2 regions of the Streptomyces aureoversilis genome follow, and region 2 is predicted to be linked to the other one. Evidence: riboswitches for the same ligand, from Rfam matches in the RefSeq annotation. Region 2 holds a riboswitch; the other holds the start of a gene.
The links. Region 2 has a riboswitch for cyclic di-AMP ahead of ACFPP6_RS23390 (M23 family metallopeptidase). Riboswitches for the same ligand answer to the same signal wherever they lie in the genome.
Positions count from the first base shown of each region.

Region 1 (4,151 bases), on a different contig from region 2:
GCGCCGTGCTGGTGTACGAGCCCACCGAGCCGGCCGCCCCCGCCGCCGACGAGAACGCCGAAGCAGAAGAGGAGACGGCCAAGTGAGCGACGCCCTGGCCCCCGCCCAGCCCACCCAGCCTCCGCATTCTTCTATGGCCTTCCACCCGCAGCCGCAAGCCGGGACCGCGGCCCCCTGGGCCTTCCCCGCCCCCGAGCGCGGCACGCTCCCCAACGGCCTGACGGTGCTGCGCTGCCACCGCCCGGGCCAGCAGGTCATCGCCGTCGACATCAACGTGGTGGCCCCCCTCGCCGCGGAGCCGGAGGGCCTCGACGGCGTCGCCACCATCATGGCGCGCGCCCTGTCCGAAGGCACCGACAAGCACACCGCCGAGGAGTTCACCGCCGAGCTGGAGCGCTGCGGCGCCACCCTCGACGCCCACGCCGACCACCCGGGCGTGCGCCTGTCCCTGGAGGTCCCCGCCTCCCGGCTAGGCAAGGCCCTCGGTCTCGTGGCCGACGCGCTGCGCGCCCCCGCCTTCCCCGACCACGAGGTCGAGCGGCTGGTGGGCAACCGCCTGGACGAGATCCCGCACGAGCTGGCCAACCCCGCCCGCCGGGCCGCCATGGCGCTCTCCAAGGAGCTCTTCCCGGCCGGCTCGCGGATGTCCCGCCCGCGCCAGGGCAGCGAGGAGACCGTCGCCCGCATCGACGCCGCCTCCGTGCGGGCCTTCTACGAGGCCCACGTGCGCCCCGCCACCACGACCGCCGTGGTCGTCGGCGACTTCACCGGAGTCGACCTCGACGAGGCCCTCGCCGACTCCCTCGGCGCCTGGACGGGTTCCCCCGCCGAGCCGTACCCGCTCAAGCCGGTCACCGCGGACGACACCGGCCGCGTCGTCATCGTGGACCGCCCCGGCGCGGTCCAGACGCAGCTCCTCATCGGCCGCATCGGCGCCGACCGGCACGGCCAGGTCTGGCCCGCCCAGAGCGTCGGCACGTACTGCCTGGGCGGCACCCTCACCTCCCGTCTGGACCGCGTCCTGCGCGAGGAGAAGGGCTACACCTACGGCGTGCGGGCCTTCGGCCAGGTGCTGCTGTCCACGCCGGAGGGCACCGGCGCGGCCATGCTCGCCATCAGCGGCTCGGTGGACACCGCCTCCACCGGCCCCGCGCTGGAGGACCTGTGGACCGTCCTGCGCACCCTCGCCGCAGGGGGCCTGACGGACGAGGAGCGCGACTCCGCCGTGCAGAACCTCGTCGGCGTCGCCCCGCTGAAGTACGAGACGGCGGCGGCCGTCGCGGGCACCCTCGCCGACCAGGTCGAGCAGCACCTGCCGGACGACTTCCAGGCGCGCCTGTACGAGCGCCTCGCCGCGACGGGCACGGTGGAGGCCACCGCCGCCGTGGTGAGCGCCTTCCCGGTCGACCGCCTGGTGACGGTGCTCGTCGGTGACGCCGCGCAGATCGAGGAGCCCGTCCGGGCCCTCGGCATCGGGGAAGTGACCGTGATCACGGGCTGAAGCCCGCGGCGGGCCGGCCGCGCCGGCCGGCCCGTCAACCGGCAGGCACGCGCGCCCCTGAGGCGCGTGTGCCTGCCAAATGTCCGATTTAGCGGAGTGGTTGCACGTCTGCGTTGTGGCGTGGGCCACAAAATGGGGCTTCTGTTTGCCGATCGAAAGTGGCGGCGTCTAGCGTCAAAGCGTCTGTCCGTCAGATGTGCGTCGCATCCGCGGCCCGGGCAGACATCGCCGAGTCCCCGTACGGCGCGAGCCAGGGGAGCCGGGGACCCAAGTGTCCCTGGGGTGAATCGGGCCCCTTTCCGGAGGGATCCGTAGGAGACCTTCCTGCTCCGAACCCGTCAGCTAACCCGGTAGGCGAGAGGGAAGGAAAGGACCAGCCTCACCAATGGCGTTCACTCGTGCCACCGGGAAGCACCGCAAGCCGAGCCGCGCCGTTCGCGTCAGCGCGAACGCGGCGGGCATAGCCACCCTCGCCGCCACCGGTGTCGTCGCGGGCCTCGCCGCCCCGGCGATGGCCGCCTCTCCCGACGAGACCCACCGCCCCACCGAGGACACCGGCCTGACCCAGGCCGTCGTCATCGGCGAGGACACGGCCGGCCGCATCGGCGAGCAGGCCCAGGTCCAGACCAGCGCCGCGGCCGAGAACACCGCCGTCCACGAGGCCGAGGCCGCCGCCAAGCAGGAGGCCGCCGACGTCAAGAAGGCCGCGGACGAGGCCAAGCGCAAGGCCGAGGCCGAGCGCAAGGAGCAGGAGCGCGCCGCCCGCGAGCAGGAGCGCAAGCGCCTCAACACCTTCGTCTCGCCGATCGCCGGCTCGTACGTCTCCACGTCCTACAAGGCCTCCAGCGGCCTGTGGTCCTCCGGCAGCCACACCGGCATCGACATGCACGCCGCGACCGGCACCTCGATCCAGGCCGTGGGCGCGGGCACCATCGTCGAGGCCGGCTGGGGCGGCGCCTACGGCAACAACGTCGTCATCAAGCACAACGACGGCACCTACACGCAGTACGGCCACCTCTCGTCCATCGACGTCAGCGTCGGCCAGTCGGTCACCGCCGGCCAGCAGATCGGCCTCTCCGGCGCCACGGGCAACGTCACCGGCCCGCACCTGCACTTCGAGGCCCGCACCGGCGCCACGTACGGCACCGACATCGACCCGGTCGCCTACCTCAGCGAGCACGGCGTCAACCTCTGACGCACCCGCCCGCGCCCCCGCGCGGCACATTCGCCTGACGAAGGCCCCGGCCCACCGGCCGGGGCCTTCGTCGTATCCTCGTGTTGGCCAAAACATATCGATGACTTCACGTGCGCCGTCGGAAATCGCGGGCGGCTGCAATAGAGTCGCTGAACAGGCGTCAATCGGCCGCGTTTCGCGGGGGTTATGCGGAGGTTCACCCATGCGGGGCCGTACGTGAACGGTGATGGCACAGCGAATCAGAGCGGCCGTCGCATTTCCGCGCACGCCGTGTGCACGGCGATCCGTGACGACATTGTTTCCGGCACGTTTCCGCCCGGCAGCAGGCTCACCGAAGAAGTCCTCGCGCGCCGCTACGGCGTTTCGCGCGTGCCCGTGCGCGAGGCGCTGCGCACCCTCGCCTCGGAGGGGTTCGTGACCACCCGGCGGCACGCGGGCGCCTGCGTCGCGGAGCCGACCGAGCAGGAGGCCGCCGATCTGCTGGAGGTCCGCGCCCTGCTGGAGCCGCTGGGCGCCGCGCGCGCCGCACAGCGCCGTACGGAGGCGCACCTGAAGGTGCTGCGCGGTCTGGTCCGGCTCGGCCAGGAGCGCGCCCGGGGCGGGCGTACGGGCGAGCTGCGGCCGCTCGGGGACTGGTTCGACGAGACCCTCGCCCAGGCGTCCGGCAGCCCGAGCCTCGCGGGCCTGCTCACCCAGCTCCGGCTCAAGATCGCCTGGGTGTACGCGGCGGAGCCGCCCGCGCGCCCCGTCGACACCTGGGAGGTGCTCGGCGCCCTCGTGGACGCCGTCGCCCGCGGCGACGCGGAGCGCGCCCGGGCCATCGCGGCGGCCCGTGCGGACCGGGCGCCCGGCGAATTCCGGCTGCGCCGCACCGTCCCGGCGGCCCGCGTGCGGAATGCGGGCCCGGCCGTGCGAACGGTGATCTCCGGTTCCTGACCCCGGTTCCCGATCCGGGTTCCCGGGAGCGTACCTATTTACGTCCGGTGTTACCGCAGGAACCATCTCCGGCCGAACTTCCGCCAAAGGAATGCCCGGCTGTTACCGCTGGAATGCCATGGATTTCGCGCGGGCGCACGCGGGGTGTGAATGGGGTGCGCGGGGTGCGGCCGGGAAAACGACAGCGGGGCCACGGCGGCCCTCAATCGGCCGCCGCGGCCCCGCCGCGCGCGATTCCGTCGAATCAGACGGTCTCCGGGAGCTCCTCGAGACCCTCGGCGACCAGCTTCGCCAGACGGTCCAGGGCGGCCTCGGCGCCCTCGGCGTCGCTGGAGAGGACGATCTCCTCGCCACCCTGGGCGCCCAGGCCCAGCACGGCCAGCATGGAGCCGGCGTTGACCGGGTTGCCGTCGGCCTTGGCGATCGTCACGGGGACGCCGGCGGCGGTCGCCGCACGGACGAAGATCGACGCGGGACGGGCGTGCAGGCCCTCGGCCCAGCCGACGTTGACGCGGCGCT
Region 1 covers NZ_JBHSKJ010000007.1:263,902-268,052, reverse strand. The annotation lists gene ACFPP6_RS14960 (M16 family metallopeptidase) at 1-86, shown strand, start outside; gene ACFPP6_RS14955 (M16 family metallopeptidase) at 134-1,501, shown strand; cyclic di-AMP (ydaO/yuaA leader) riboswitch at 1,718-1,873, shown strand; gene ACFPP6_RS14950 (M23 family metallopeptidase) at 1,887-2,696, shown strand; gene ACFPP6_RS14945 (GntR family transcriptional regulator) at 2,967-3,632, shown strand; gene ACFPP6_RS14940 (HPr family phosphocarrier protein) at 3,877-4,151, opposite strand, start outside.
Region 1: linked by a shared signal. The riboswitch ahead of ACFPP6_RS14950 (M23 family metallopeptidase) and the one ahead of ACFPP6_RS23390 (M23 family metallopeptidase) in region 2 are both predicted to bind cyclic di-AMP.

Region 2 (4,151 bases):
ACGGCCCGCGCGGGCGAGTCCGGCACGGTCGTCACGCTCGTGCTGCCCGAGCAGCGGCGCGAGATGAGCCGCATGATGGTCACCGCCAAGATCTCCCCGAACGTCGTGACGGTCGGCCCGGAGGACGAGGAGCTCGTCCGCATCACCGGTGCCCAGCAGCCCAGCGGCGTGCCCGTGGTCATCGCGCCGCCAGTGCCGGCCCAGTCGACGCCGCGGAAGCGGTCCGGCGGGAGCGGCGCGAGCGCCGGGTCCGCCGGCGGGGCTGCGGCTGCTGCCGGGTCGCGCGGCTCCCGGGGCACCCGTGGCTCGCGCGGCGGGCGTGGCGGTCGTGGCCGGGTGCGTACGGAGATGTCTTCCGGGGCGTCGTCCTCGTCCTCGTCGTCCGCCGGGTCTTCGGCGTCCTACGGTGCCGGTGGTTCGGGCCGGGGTGCCGGCCGGGCCTCCGGTGCGGCTTCCGGTGCGGCTTCCGGCCGGGGTGCCGGCAGGAACGGCGCCGGCCGGGGCACCGGGGGCGCACGGGAGCGCCGCTCCTCGTAATCCGCTCCTCGTAACCCGCTCGCCCGGGCTGCTCGCCGGCGGCCTGTACGAGGCCCCGGCCCGGCCGGCCTGCTCGTCGGCTTGTTCGCCCGCCTGTTCGCTGGCCTGCTTGCCGGGCCGTTCTCCCAGGGCCTCCCTCCCCGGTTGGCCCAGCACCGTTCGCCTGCCGACCTCCCGCCCGGAAGGGTGGGAGGTCGTTGACGTGCAGGGCTGCCGGTCAGGAGAGAGTGCGGTGGGCAAGCGAGAGAGCCGTTCTGCCCGCCGTGCCGGCGGTGGCGCTGAAGGTGGTGCTGAAGGTGGCACGGGCAGTGGCACCTCCAGTGATGCGTCCAGTGGCGCGTTGGGCGGTGCGTCGGGCGGTGTGTCCGGTGGTGCGTCGGGCGGTGTGTCCGGTGGTGTGTCCGGCGGCGTCATCGGGCGCCGTGCCTTCCGTCGTACGGCACGCCGGGCCGTACGCCGGGCCGTCCGCAGGCTCCCGGCCGTTCTGATCGTCGGCGCCGCACTCTTCGGCCTCGGGGCGCCCGCGCACTACACGTGCGCCCCCTTCCTCTCCGCCGCGCCCCTCGTCGCGGCGCCGCTCCACACCCTCCGCGCCACGGTCACGGCCGCGCTGGCCGCCGTGGCGGTCGCGGTCGGGCTCGTGGTCTACCACCGGCCGTCCGACACCGGTGAGGCGCTGGCCGAGATCGCGGCCATCGGTGCCGTCTCCCTCGTCGCGCTCGGCATCAACCGCATCGCCCGTCGCAGCGATCAGCAGCTCGCCTCCGCCCGGGGCATCGCGGAGGCGGCCCAGCGCGCCGTCCTGCCCGTGCCCCCGTCCCGGATCGGCGGCCTCCGCGTGGCCGCGCGCTACGTCGCCGCCCAGGCCGACGCCCGGATCGGCGGCGATCTGTACGCGGTCCAGGACACCCCGTACGGCGTACGCGTCATCGTCGGCGACGTCCGCGGCAAGGGCCTGGGTGCGGTCGAGGCGGTCGCCGTGGTGATCGGCGCCTTCCGGGAGGCGGCCGAGCAGGAGCCCACGCTGGAGGGGCTCGCGGGGCGGCTGGAGCACGCGCTCCAGCGGGAGGGCGCACGGCGGGCGAACCTGCGCGCCGACGCCGTGGACCGGACCGAGGGCTTCACCACGGCCGTACTGGCGGAGCTGCCGCCGGGGGAGCCCGTCTTCCGCCTGCTGAACCGCGGCCACCCCTCCCCGCTCCTGCTGCACGCGGACGGCCGCATCGGCGTGGCCGACCCCGCCGTCCCCGCGCTGCCCCTCGGCCTGGGCGAGCTGGGGGTGTGGCCGGACCGGGCGGAGGAGCGGGAGTTCCCCGCGGGGTCGATGCTGCTGCTGATGACGGACGGGGTGACCGAGGCGAGGGACGCCGGCGGTACGTTCTACGACCCCAGGGCCGGGCTGACGGGCTGTCGGTTCAAGAACCCGGATGCGCTGCTGGACGCCCTGGTCGCGGACGTCGCGCGCCATTCGGGGGGTCAGGCCGCCGACGACATGGCGCTGTTGGCGATCCGGCGCGGCGAGCGGATCGAACAGCATTTCGTGGAAAGTATCGACAGGTTCCGTGGGCGCACATCCTGTGAAGACGTGCCCGAGGGCATCGGTGGGTTCGGGCGTTCGGCTTGGAATCCACCCGGCATGTCTATTAACGTTCGATAACGGAGCGCGGTTGTCGCAACGCCGCAAGAGGCGCTGCGCCGTGCGCCTTCGCCGAATCCCGCGGGCACAGCACCACCTGATACACCGGCAAGTTCTGGGAACCGGGGAACCACCACCCTGGGGTGAATCGGGCCGCGCAGCGGCCCGTAGGAGACCTTCCTGCTCCGAACCCGTCAGCTAACCCGGTAGGCGAGAAGGAAGGAAAGGAGTGCCTTCGTGGCATCCAACGAGCCTGCCGCGTACGAGCCTGCCGAGTACGACTCTGCCGGGTACGAGCCCGCCGCGTACGATCCGCCGCTGGTCCCGGCGTACGTACCTCCGTACGAGCCGGAGCCCGAGCCCCGGCCGGAGCTGAGGCACGAGGCGGAGACCGCGTACGACCCCGAGTCGCCGTACACCCCCGCTTCCTACCGTCCCTCCGTCTACAACGCCTTCGGCACGGGCCGCGGCCGCCACCGCGTGGTGAAGCAGCGCGGCGGCACGATGGCCCGCAGCGGCGCGGTCCTCGGTGTCGGCGTCATCGCGGCGGTCGGCGCGGGCGGCATGGCGCACGCCCAGGAGCGCCCGGCGACGTCCATATCCATGCCCGACCTGGCCCAGCTGCCGGGAGTGGGCTCGTTCTTCGCGGGGAGCGCGGCGGGCTCGGTCGATTCCGCCGCCGCCGAATTCGCCGGCGAGGAAAGCGCATCGGCCGCCGTGGAGATGGCCGAGAGCGCGGCGGCTGCGGGTGAGGTGCTCCGGGCGAGAATCCTGGAGCAGGCCGACCACCAGCAGGGCGTGGCCGTGGCCGAGGCGCAGGCGGCCCAGGTGAAGCAGGCCGCGAAGACGCAGAAGAAGGCGGCGGAGCGGAAGGCGGCGGAGGCGGAGGCGGAGGCGGAGCAGGAACGGGAGCTGGGGCGGGAGCAGGGGCGGCCGGCGGCACCGGAGCAGCAGCAGACGTCGCAGCAGCAGACGTCGAAGCAGCAGACGTCGAAGCAGCAGGCGCCGAGGCAGCAGACGTCGAAGCAGCAGGCACCGAAGCACCACACGGCGCAGCAGCAGGCACCGAAGAAGCAGCGATCCGCCCGCCAGGCTCCGGCCGCCCAGGCTCCCGCCCCGGCGGCTCGCCACTCCACCTCCGGCGGGTTCAAGCTCCCCCTCGCCTCGTACACCCTGACGGCCGGCTTCGGTCAGGCGGGGAACATGTGGTCCGCGAACCACACGGGGGAGGACTTCGCAGCCCCGACCGGCACGCCGGTGAGGGCGGTCGGCGGCGGCAAGATCGTTCAGGCCGGCTGGGCGGGGGCGTACGGCTACCGCATCGTCCTGAGGCTCGACGACGGTACGGAGCTGTGGTTCTGCCACCTGTCGTCGATGGTCGTCACGTCGGGGAAGGTCGCGCCGGGCCAGGTCATAGGCCGTGTCGGTGCGACGGGCAACGTCACGGGCCCGCACCTGCACCTGGAGGTGCGGCCGGGCGGGGGCGCGCCGATCGACCCGCTGGGGTGGCTGAGGAGCAGGGGCCTGCAGCCGTAGCGGAATACCGGCTGCCGCAAGGACGCTGCAGGAGTACATGGCTGACATTCACAAGAAGATCGGCAATCTCTCCGTCCACCCGTTGGCTCTCGGCGGCAATGTCTTCGGGTGGACAGCGGACGAGGCGGAATCCTTCGCCGTCCTCGACGCGTACGCGGCGGCGGGCGGCAATTTCATCGACACCGCCGACGTCTACTCGGCCTGGGTCCCGGGCAACGAGGGCGGCGAGTCGGAGACCGTCATCGGCAATTGGTTCGCCTCGCGCGGCAACCGTGCCGACATCGTCCTCGCGACGAAGGTCGGCGCGGGCGTCCCGGAGCCGCGGGGCCTGCGCGCATCGGTGATCAAGGCGGGTGTGGAGGAGTCCCTCCGCCGGCTCCGCACCGACTACATCGACCTCTACTACACGCATTACGACGACCCGTCGGTGCCGGTGGAGGAG
Region 2 covers NZ_JBHSKJ010000013.1:215,808-219,958, forward strand. The annotation lists gene ACFPP6_RS23380 (DEAD/DEAH box helicase) at 1-537, shown strand, start outside; gene ACFPP6_RS23385 (PP2C family protein-serine/threonine phosphatase) at 935-2,194, shown strand; cyclic di-AMP (ydaO/yuaA leader) riboswitch at 2,270-2,401, shown strand; gene ACFPP6_RS23390 (M23 family metallopeptidase) at 2,411-3,709, shown strand; gene ACFPP6_RS23395 (aldo/keto reductase) at 3,747-4,151, shown strand, end outside.